2 regions of the Janthinobacterium sp. SUN118 genome follow, and region 1 is predicted to be linked to the other one. Evidence: riboswitches for the same ligand, from Rfam matches in the RefSeq annotation. Region 1 holds a riboswitch; the other holds the start of a gene.
What was found. Region 1 has a riboswitch for FMN ahead of ribB (3,4-dihydroxy-2-butanone-4-phosphate synthase). Riboswitches for the same ligand answer to the same signal wherever they lie in the genome.
Positions count from the first base shown of each region.

Region 1 (3,406 bases):
GCTCGATCCTGTGCGGCGCCGCGCCCGACGGCCATTTCCTCACGGCGGCGCGCCTGCTGCAAGGGGCGGGCGCGGCCCTGTTCATGCCCAGCTCGCTCAGCCTGCTGACGCACAGCTTCGACGACGAGCGCGAACGCACGCGCATGCTCGGTGCCTGGTCGGCGCTGGTGGGCGTGGCGGGCGCGTCCGGTCCCCTGATCGGCGGCATCCTCGTGCACCAGTTCGGCTGGCGCAGCGTCTTCTGGGTGAACGTGCCGCTGGGCGTGCTGGCCATCGTCATGGCGCAGGTGCTGCTGGCCGCGCCGGCCCGCCAGCCGCGCGACCTGTCGCTGTTCAGCCATGCGCTGGGCGTGGCGGCGCTGGCGGGCCTGAGTTTCGTGCTGATCGAAGGTCCCGTGCTGGGCTGGCTGTCGCCGGGCGTGCTGGCGGCAGGGGCATGGACGGTATTGGCCGCCTGGCAATTGCTGCGGCGCGAGCGCAGCGGCAGCCATCCGCTGTTGCCGCGCGCACTGTTTCACAAAAGCAGTTTTGGCGCGGCCAATGGCGTGGGATTTTTGATTAACTTTTGCGTCTTCGGCCAGCTGTTTTTATTGAGCCTGTTCCTGCAGCAAGCGGGCGGCGCCGACGCCTTGCAGTCGGGCCTGCGCCTGCTGCCCATGATGGCGGCCTACACGGTGGGCAATTTCATGGCCGGGAGTATTGCGGCACGGCATGGCACGCGCCGGCCGATGCTGTTCGGTTTGCTGGTGGGCGCCGTCATGGCCTTGCTGCTGATGGCCTTGCGCCCCGGCACGCCGTTTGCGCTGCTGGCGCTGGGCACGGCCGTCATGAACGTGGCCATCGGCATCGCCATTCCCGCCATGACGGCCACCGTGATGCGGGTGGCAGGCAAGCAGCATGCGAACAGCGCGGCGGCGGCCCTGAATGCGAACCGGCAGATCGGCGCCCTCGTGGGCGTGGCCCTGATCGGCAGCATCCTGCACATGGTGCCCGACTGGTCGCTGCGCTTGCCGCTGGCCTATGCGACGATTGCCGCCGCGTATGGCCTGGCGGCGGCACTCGTCCACCGCCACGTGCACGTGCCGCAGGCCGTGGCGGCCTGAAGGTTTATTGCTCGCGCGTGCTGCGCCACTCGACCAGTTCCTCGATGGTGAGGATGGGCATGCCATGCAGTTCCGCGAAGCGTTCGATATCGTCGCCGCGCATCATGGTGCCGTCCGGATTCATCAGCTCGCACAGCACGGCGGCCGGGTTCAGGCCCGCCATGCGCGACAGGTCGACGGAACCCTCCGTGTGGCCACGACGCTCGAGCACGCCACCGGGCGCGGCGCGCAGGGGGAAGACGTGGCCCGGACGCACCAGGTCGGCCGGCTTGGCGTCCTTGGCGATGGCGGCGCGGATGGTGGTGACCCTGTCGGCGGCCGACACGCCCGTCGTGACGCCGTCGCGCGCCTCGATGGAGACGGTAAACGGCGTGCCGTAGCGGCTGCCGTTGTCGGACGACATGGGCGGCAGTTCCAGCGTGCTGACGACGTCCGTCGGCAGGCACAGGCAGACAATGCCGCTGCATTCGCGGATCAGCAGGGCCATGGTTTCATTCGTCAGTTTTTCCGCCGACAGGATCAGGTCGGCTTCATTTTCACGGTCGAAATCGTCGAGCAGGATGACGGGGATGCCGGCGCGCATGGCGGCCAGGGCGGACTGGATGCGACCTTCGAGGTCGTTGGAAAGCAGGGTATAGCTGTTGACTAACATGGTGAAACGCTCCTCGCATAGGCGAAAAACGCTGCAGGGCAAGCGAATAGACGCAACTGGCCGCATCGCCGTGGCGATGGGACATCACACTACTGCACATCTTCTTTCATCCGGACTATACCGTCGGCTCTAGGTTTGCACTAGATCTGCTGACCCTGCCAAAAGGAATTTGACAGGCGCTCGCGGGCTTGACCGTTGCCGGTCTTACCGCCGGTGGGGAATCGCACCCCGCCCCGAAGACGTATTGTTGTGCCGGTCCACATGACCGGCGGCAATACTGTAGCACAATTGAAAAAACCTGGCAGGGCACGGTCGAGTTTCTTATTCGACAAAGTTCCCTTGGGAAAGTCGTTTCCCCTAAGCTGTTTTTAATCGCGGAAAGTCGATTTCGGTGTAAGGTATGCTTACTGAATCTTACGCAAGGCACTACATGAAGCTGAGTAAATTACGCCTGATTTCGGGCGCCGTCCTGCTGGCATGCGCCTGCATGGCCCAGGCTGAAATCCGCTTGAGCGACCCCTTGCCGCTGGCACCAGAAGTTACCGTAGGTACATTGCCGAATGGCTTGACCTACTACATCAAGAAAAATGCCCGTCCGGCACAGAAAGTCGAGCTGCGCCTCGTGGTGAAGGCCGGCTCCATCCTGGAAGACGACGACCAGCAAGGGCTGGCGCATTTCACGGAACACATGGCTTTCAACGGTTCCACGCATTTCAAGCGCAATGAACTGATTTCTTACCTGCAATCGATCGGCGTGAAATTCGGCGCCGACCTGAATGCCTACACGAGCTTTGATGAAACGGTGTACGTGTTGCCGATCCCGACGAACAGGAAAGGCAACCTGGAAAAGGGTTTCCTCGTGCTGGAAGACTGGGCGCACGGCTTGAAGTTCAATCCGGCCGACATCAACAGCGAGCGCGGCATCGTGCTGGAAGAGGCGCGCCTGGGCAAGGGCGCCAGCGACCGCATGAACAAGGTGCTGTATCCGAAATTGCTGAACGGTTCGCGCTATGCGGAACGCATGCCGATCGGCAAGGAGTCCGTGCTGAAGACCTTCAAGCCGGAAGCCATCAAGCGTTTCTACCAGGACTGGTACCGTCCCGACCTGATGGCCGTGATGGTGGTGGGCGACGTCGAGCCGAAGCAGGCCGAAGCGATGATACGCGCGCATTTCGGCAAGCTGAAAAATCCCGCGAAACCGCGTCCGCGCGTGTATGCGGAAGTGCCGCAGCGCTCGCAGACGGAAGCGCTGGTGATCACGGACAAGGAGGCGGCCGACAATTCCGTCTTCATCCGCTACCCGATCCGCGCCGCGCAGGAACCCGTCACCATTGCCGACTACCGGCGCCAGATGATCGAAAACCTGTACGGCCAGATGCTCAGCGCGCGCATGCAGGAATTGTCGCAGCAGGCCAACCCGCCCTTCATCCAGGGCGGCAGCAGCATGGGCAAGCTGGTGCGCGGCTATGAATCGTTCAGCGCGTATGCCTTGCTGGGCAAGGGCGGCGTGCAGCCGGCCATCGATGCGCTGGTGCTGGAAGATGAACGGGCGCGCCGTTTCGGTTTCAGCCAGGATGAGCTGGACCGCGCGCGCAAGGACATGTTGCGCAACTACGAACGCGCCTATAACGAGCGCGACAAGTCCGATTCG
Region 1 is NZ_JAPUBV010000001.1:1,654,709-1,658,114, forward strand. It holds gene O0880_RS07570 (MFS transporter) at 1-1,103, shown strand, start outside; gene ribB (3,4-dihydroxy-2-butanone-4-phosphate synthase) at 1,108-1,755, opposite strand; FMN riboswitch at 1,850-2,000, opposite strand; gene O0880_RS07580 (insulinase family protein) at 2,186-3,406, shown strand, end outside.

Region 2 (3,406 bases), 860 kb from region 1:
CCGCTTCAGCCGCACCCTGCGCGGCTACCTGAAATACGCGCACGGCATCAAGTCGGGCGGCTACAACACGAGCGCCACGGACGTGCGCGCCCTGAACACGGTGAAGCCGGAGACCCTGAACTCGTTCGAGGCGGGCATCAAGTCCGAATGGCTGGATGGCCGCCTGAATTTCAACGCCAACGTCTTCCACTATGACTACAAGAACGTGCAGGTGAATATCACGGGCGTGTACAACGGCGACCCCACGCAAAGCGTGAACTACCTGCAGAACGTGCGCAAGGCCCACGTGAATGGCGCCGAATTCGAGGTCGAGGCGCAGCCGACGGACAATCTGCACGTCAACGCCAACGTGGGCCTGCTGCGCACGCAATTCGACGATTTCGCCATCCAGAACAATGGCGGCGACCGTTCCGGCAATGAATTCGTGCGCTCGCCCCATGTGACGGCCCTGCTGGCGGCCGACTACCGCTACCCGCTGGGCAATGGCGCGCAGCTGGTCTTCAGCGGCGACGTGCGCTACACGTCGAAGCAGTACTACTATGTCGACCCGCAAAGCGACGCGCGCGGCTTGCTGAACCAGGGCGGCTTCGCGCTGGCCAATGCGCGCCTGTCGTATGTGCTGCCGGGCGGCAAGCAACGGATCACGGCGTATGCGAACAACCTGGCCGACAAGGTCTACCGCAACCATACGCTCACCAGCTTCGTGCCGGGCGCGGTGAATGGCGACACCGTCATCATCGGCCAGGGCCGCACGGTGGGGGCGTCGTACACGCTGCAGTTCTAGGCGCGCGGGGCAGGGACAGGGGCGATATGCTATAGTCGCCGGGCGTGGCTGCCGCACCCTGTGCGGCAGCCACGCAACGTTCTCAGGGCGGGGTGCGATTCCCCACCGGCGGTAATGGCATGCGTGCCTAGCCCGCGAGCGCTTGCCGGCACGGTCTTCGGACCGGGACGGCAAGGTCAGCAGACCCGGTGTGATTCCGGGGCCGACGGTATAGTCCGGATAAAGAGAGAGCGGGATGTATCATTGTGTTGCTGCCGGCCTGCGCCCGGCGCATGGACGGCCTGCGTTTGCCGTCGGTGCGCGTGCGCGTATGTCTGCATGCGCAGTAGGGCGCGGCTGTTCTGCGCCTGTCATATCCCCTTCGATCCCATGCCCTGTTTTTATCATTCTTGAAAACAGGAGTTTCTTATATGTCACAACCTTCACACGCCGCACCCGGCAAGCGCATCGCTTTCATCCAGGCGGGCTGGCACCGCGACATCGTCGCCCAATGCCGCTTGTCCTTCATCGCTGACATGGCGGTCCTCGGCTTTGCCGAGGGCGAGATCGATGTCGTCGACGTCGCCGGCGCCTTTGAAATCCCCCTGCATGCGCAAGCGCTGGCCAGGAGCGGCCGGTACGCGGCGATTGCCGCTTCCGCGCTGGTGGTCGACGGCGGCATCTACCGCCATGACTTCGTCGCCGACGCCGTCATTTCCGGCATGATGCAGGTGCAGCTGGCGACGGGCGTGCCCGTGCTGTCGGCCGTGCTGACTCCGCATCACTTCCACGCGGGCCACGAACACCAGGAGTTCTACTTCCAGCACTTCAAGGTCAAGGGCGCGGAACTGGCCACGGCTTGCGCGGCCACCATCCATTCGCTGCAGCGGCTGGCGCAACCGGCCAGTGCGCCGCATGCGGCGCTGGCCGCCTAAGCGGCCGTTTGCCGCGTAGCGGCAATGCCGGGGCCAGCGCATCTGGATGCGCTGGCCTTTTTTACGCCGCCTGCTGCAGCAGCGCCGCCAGCCGCCGCTGCGCTTCCTCCAGGGGGCGGCGGTCGATCCAGGCGTCGATGTCGACGTCGCGGTCGAGGAAACCGTGCTGCAGCTGGAAATCCTTCTGCTGGCGGAACAGGGCCACCTTCTCGTCGGACAGGTCGGGCGCCAGCGTCAAATGAAAACCGTCGCGGTAGGCTTCGGCCACGGCGTCGGCGCCGGCCCGCGTCTCGCCCTGCAGGATGGCCAGCACGTCGGCCGGGTGGCTGCGCGCCCAGTGCGCGGCGCGCAGCGTCTGCGTCAGAAAGCGCACGACCAGCTCGAAGTGCTGCTCCAGCATCGTTTCATGCACGGTGATCGGGCGCGGCGTGCCGTTATTCACGCGGAAGCGGCGGTCGGGCAGGGCGTCGATGTCGATGCCCACTTCCAGCCCCGCCGCGCGTGCCGCCTCGGCCGCCGCCGCGCCTTTCACGTAGACGGCGTCGACTTCGCCGCGCAGCAGCGGGCCTATGCCTTGCCATAGCCCCGCGCCCAGGTTCTGCGCCGCTGGCGCCTCGCCTCCCACTTCCACCAGCCGCACGTCGTCGAGCGTCAAGCCGGCCGACGCCAGCACGCCCTTGTAGCCGGCCAGGCTCATGCCGCGCGCGATGCTGCGGCCGCGCCGGTTCTCGCGCAAATCCTCGGCGCGGAAGGCGGGCAGCGCCAGGCGCTTGCCCTGCAGCTGCGCCGGCGTCGCGATGCCGGCGCCGGGGCGCACGAGGATGGCTTGCCATTCGTCTATCCATGTGAGGCCGATCAGGCGCGTGGGCGCCCCTTGCGCGCGCGCGGGCAGGGCCAGCAGGTTGCCGCCTTCGCGCACGAGCGTGGACAGGCCATGGTCGTAATGGTGGCGCGCCAGTTCGCCGCCCACTTCCTGCAGGGTTTTCAGGGCGATGCCGTCGCGGGCGAATTCCTCTTCCAGCCAGCCCAGCTTGTAGGCCAGGCCCGTGGCCGTGGGCACGGGGCAGCGCGTGAACCAGACGGTATCGACGGTATCGGCGCCAGCGGAGGTTGCGGTAGTCATGGGATTCCTTGGTGAGGTGAGGGAAGACCAGGCGCTGCACGAAACATGCCCGCTGCCGGGGCCTGGTCCGCCGGATCTGGCCCGGCCCTGTGCTTGCTGGCTGGCCGACAGCGCCGGCGCCTGGCGCTGCTGCCGCGCCAGCAGCCGCTGTTGCGCCAGCAGCAGCCATCCGCCATTTCCCCGGCCCCTGGCGCTGGCACGCGTCTTGCGAAAGTAGGGGCAGGAGCGACCCGTATCCCTAACCCAAACTGAATGGAGCATGACATGACGGACGTGGCACAAGCGGAAGCACAAGCAGAAACCCAGGAGCTGACGGCGGCCGAACTGGCCTTCGTGGAGCAGGTGCGGCGCGATGCGCAGACGGCCTTCGACGGCTTGCGCGAGACGGGCAGCCTGACGGCCAACGGCACGGTGGGCTTCGTCGAGCGCACGCCGGGCGGCGACAAGGTGGTGGTGGTCAACGATCCGGGCCCGTTCCGCCGCGGCCAGCCCCTGAAGGCGGCCGTGCTGGCGCTGGACGGCACGGTGATCGTGGGCGACGCCAACAACGGCGGCGCGCGCTATCTAAAACTGTTCCGCGAGCGG
Region 2 is NZ_JAPUBV010000001.1:2,513,634-2,517,039, forward strand. It holds gene O0880_RS11255 (TonB-dependent receptor) at 1-784, shown strand, start outside; FMN riboswitch at 859-1,020, shown strand; gene O0880_RS11260 (6,7-dimethyl-8-ribityllumazine synthase) at 1,195-1,698, shown strand; gene O0880_RS11265 (ABC transporter substrate-binding protein) at 1,760-2,821, opposite strand; gene O0880_RS11270 (class II aldolase/adducin family protein) at 3,086-3,406, shown strand, end outside.
Region 2: another riboswitch for FMN. It lies ahead of O0880_RS11260 (6,7-dimethyl-8-ribityllumazine synthase); the one in region 1 lies ahead of ribB (3,4-dihydroxy-2-butanone-4-phosphate synthase).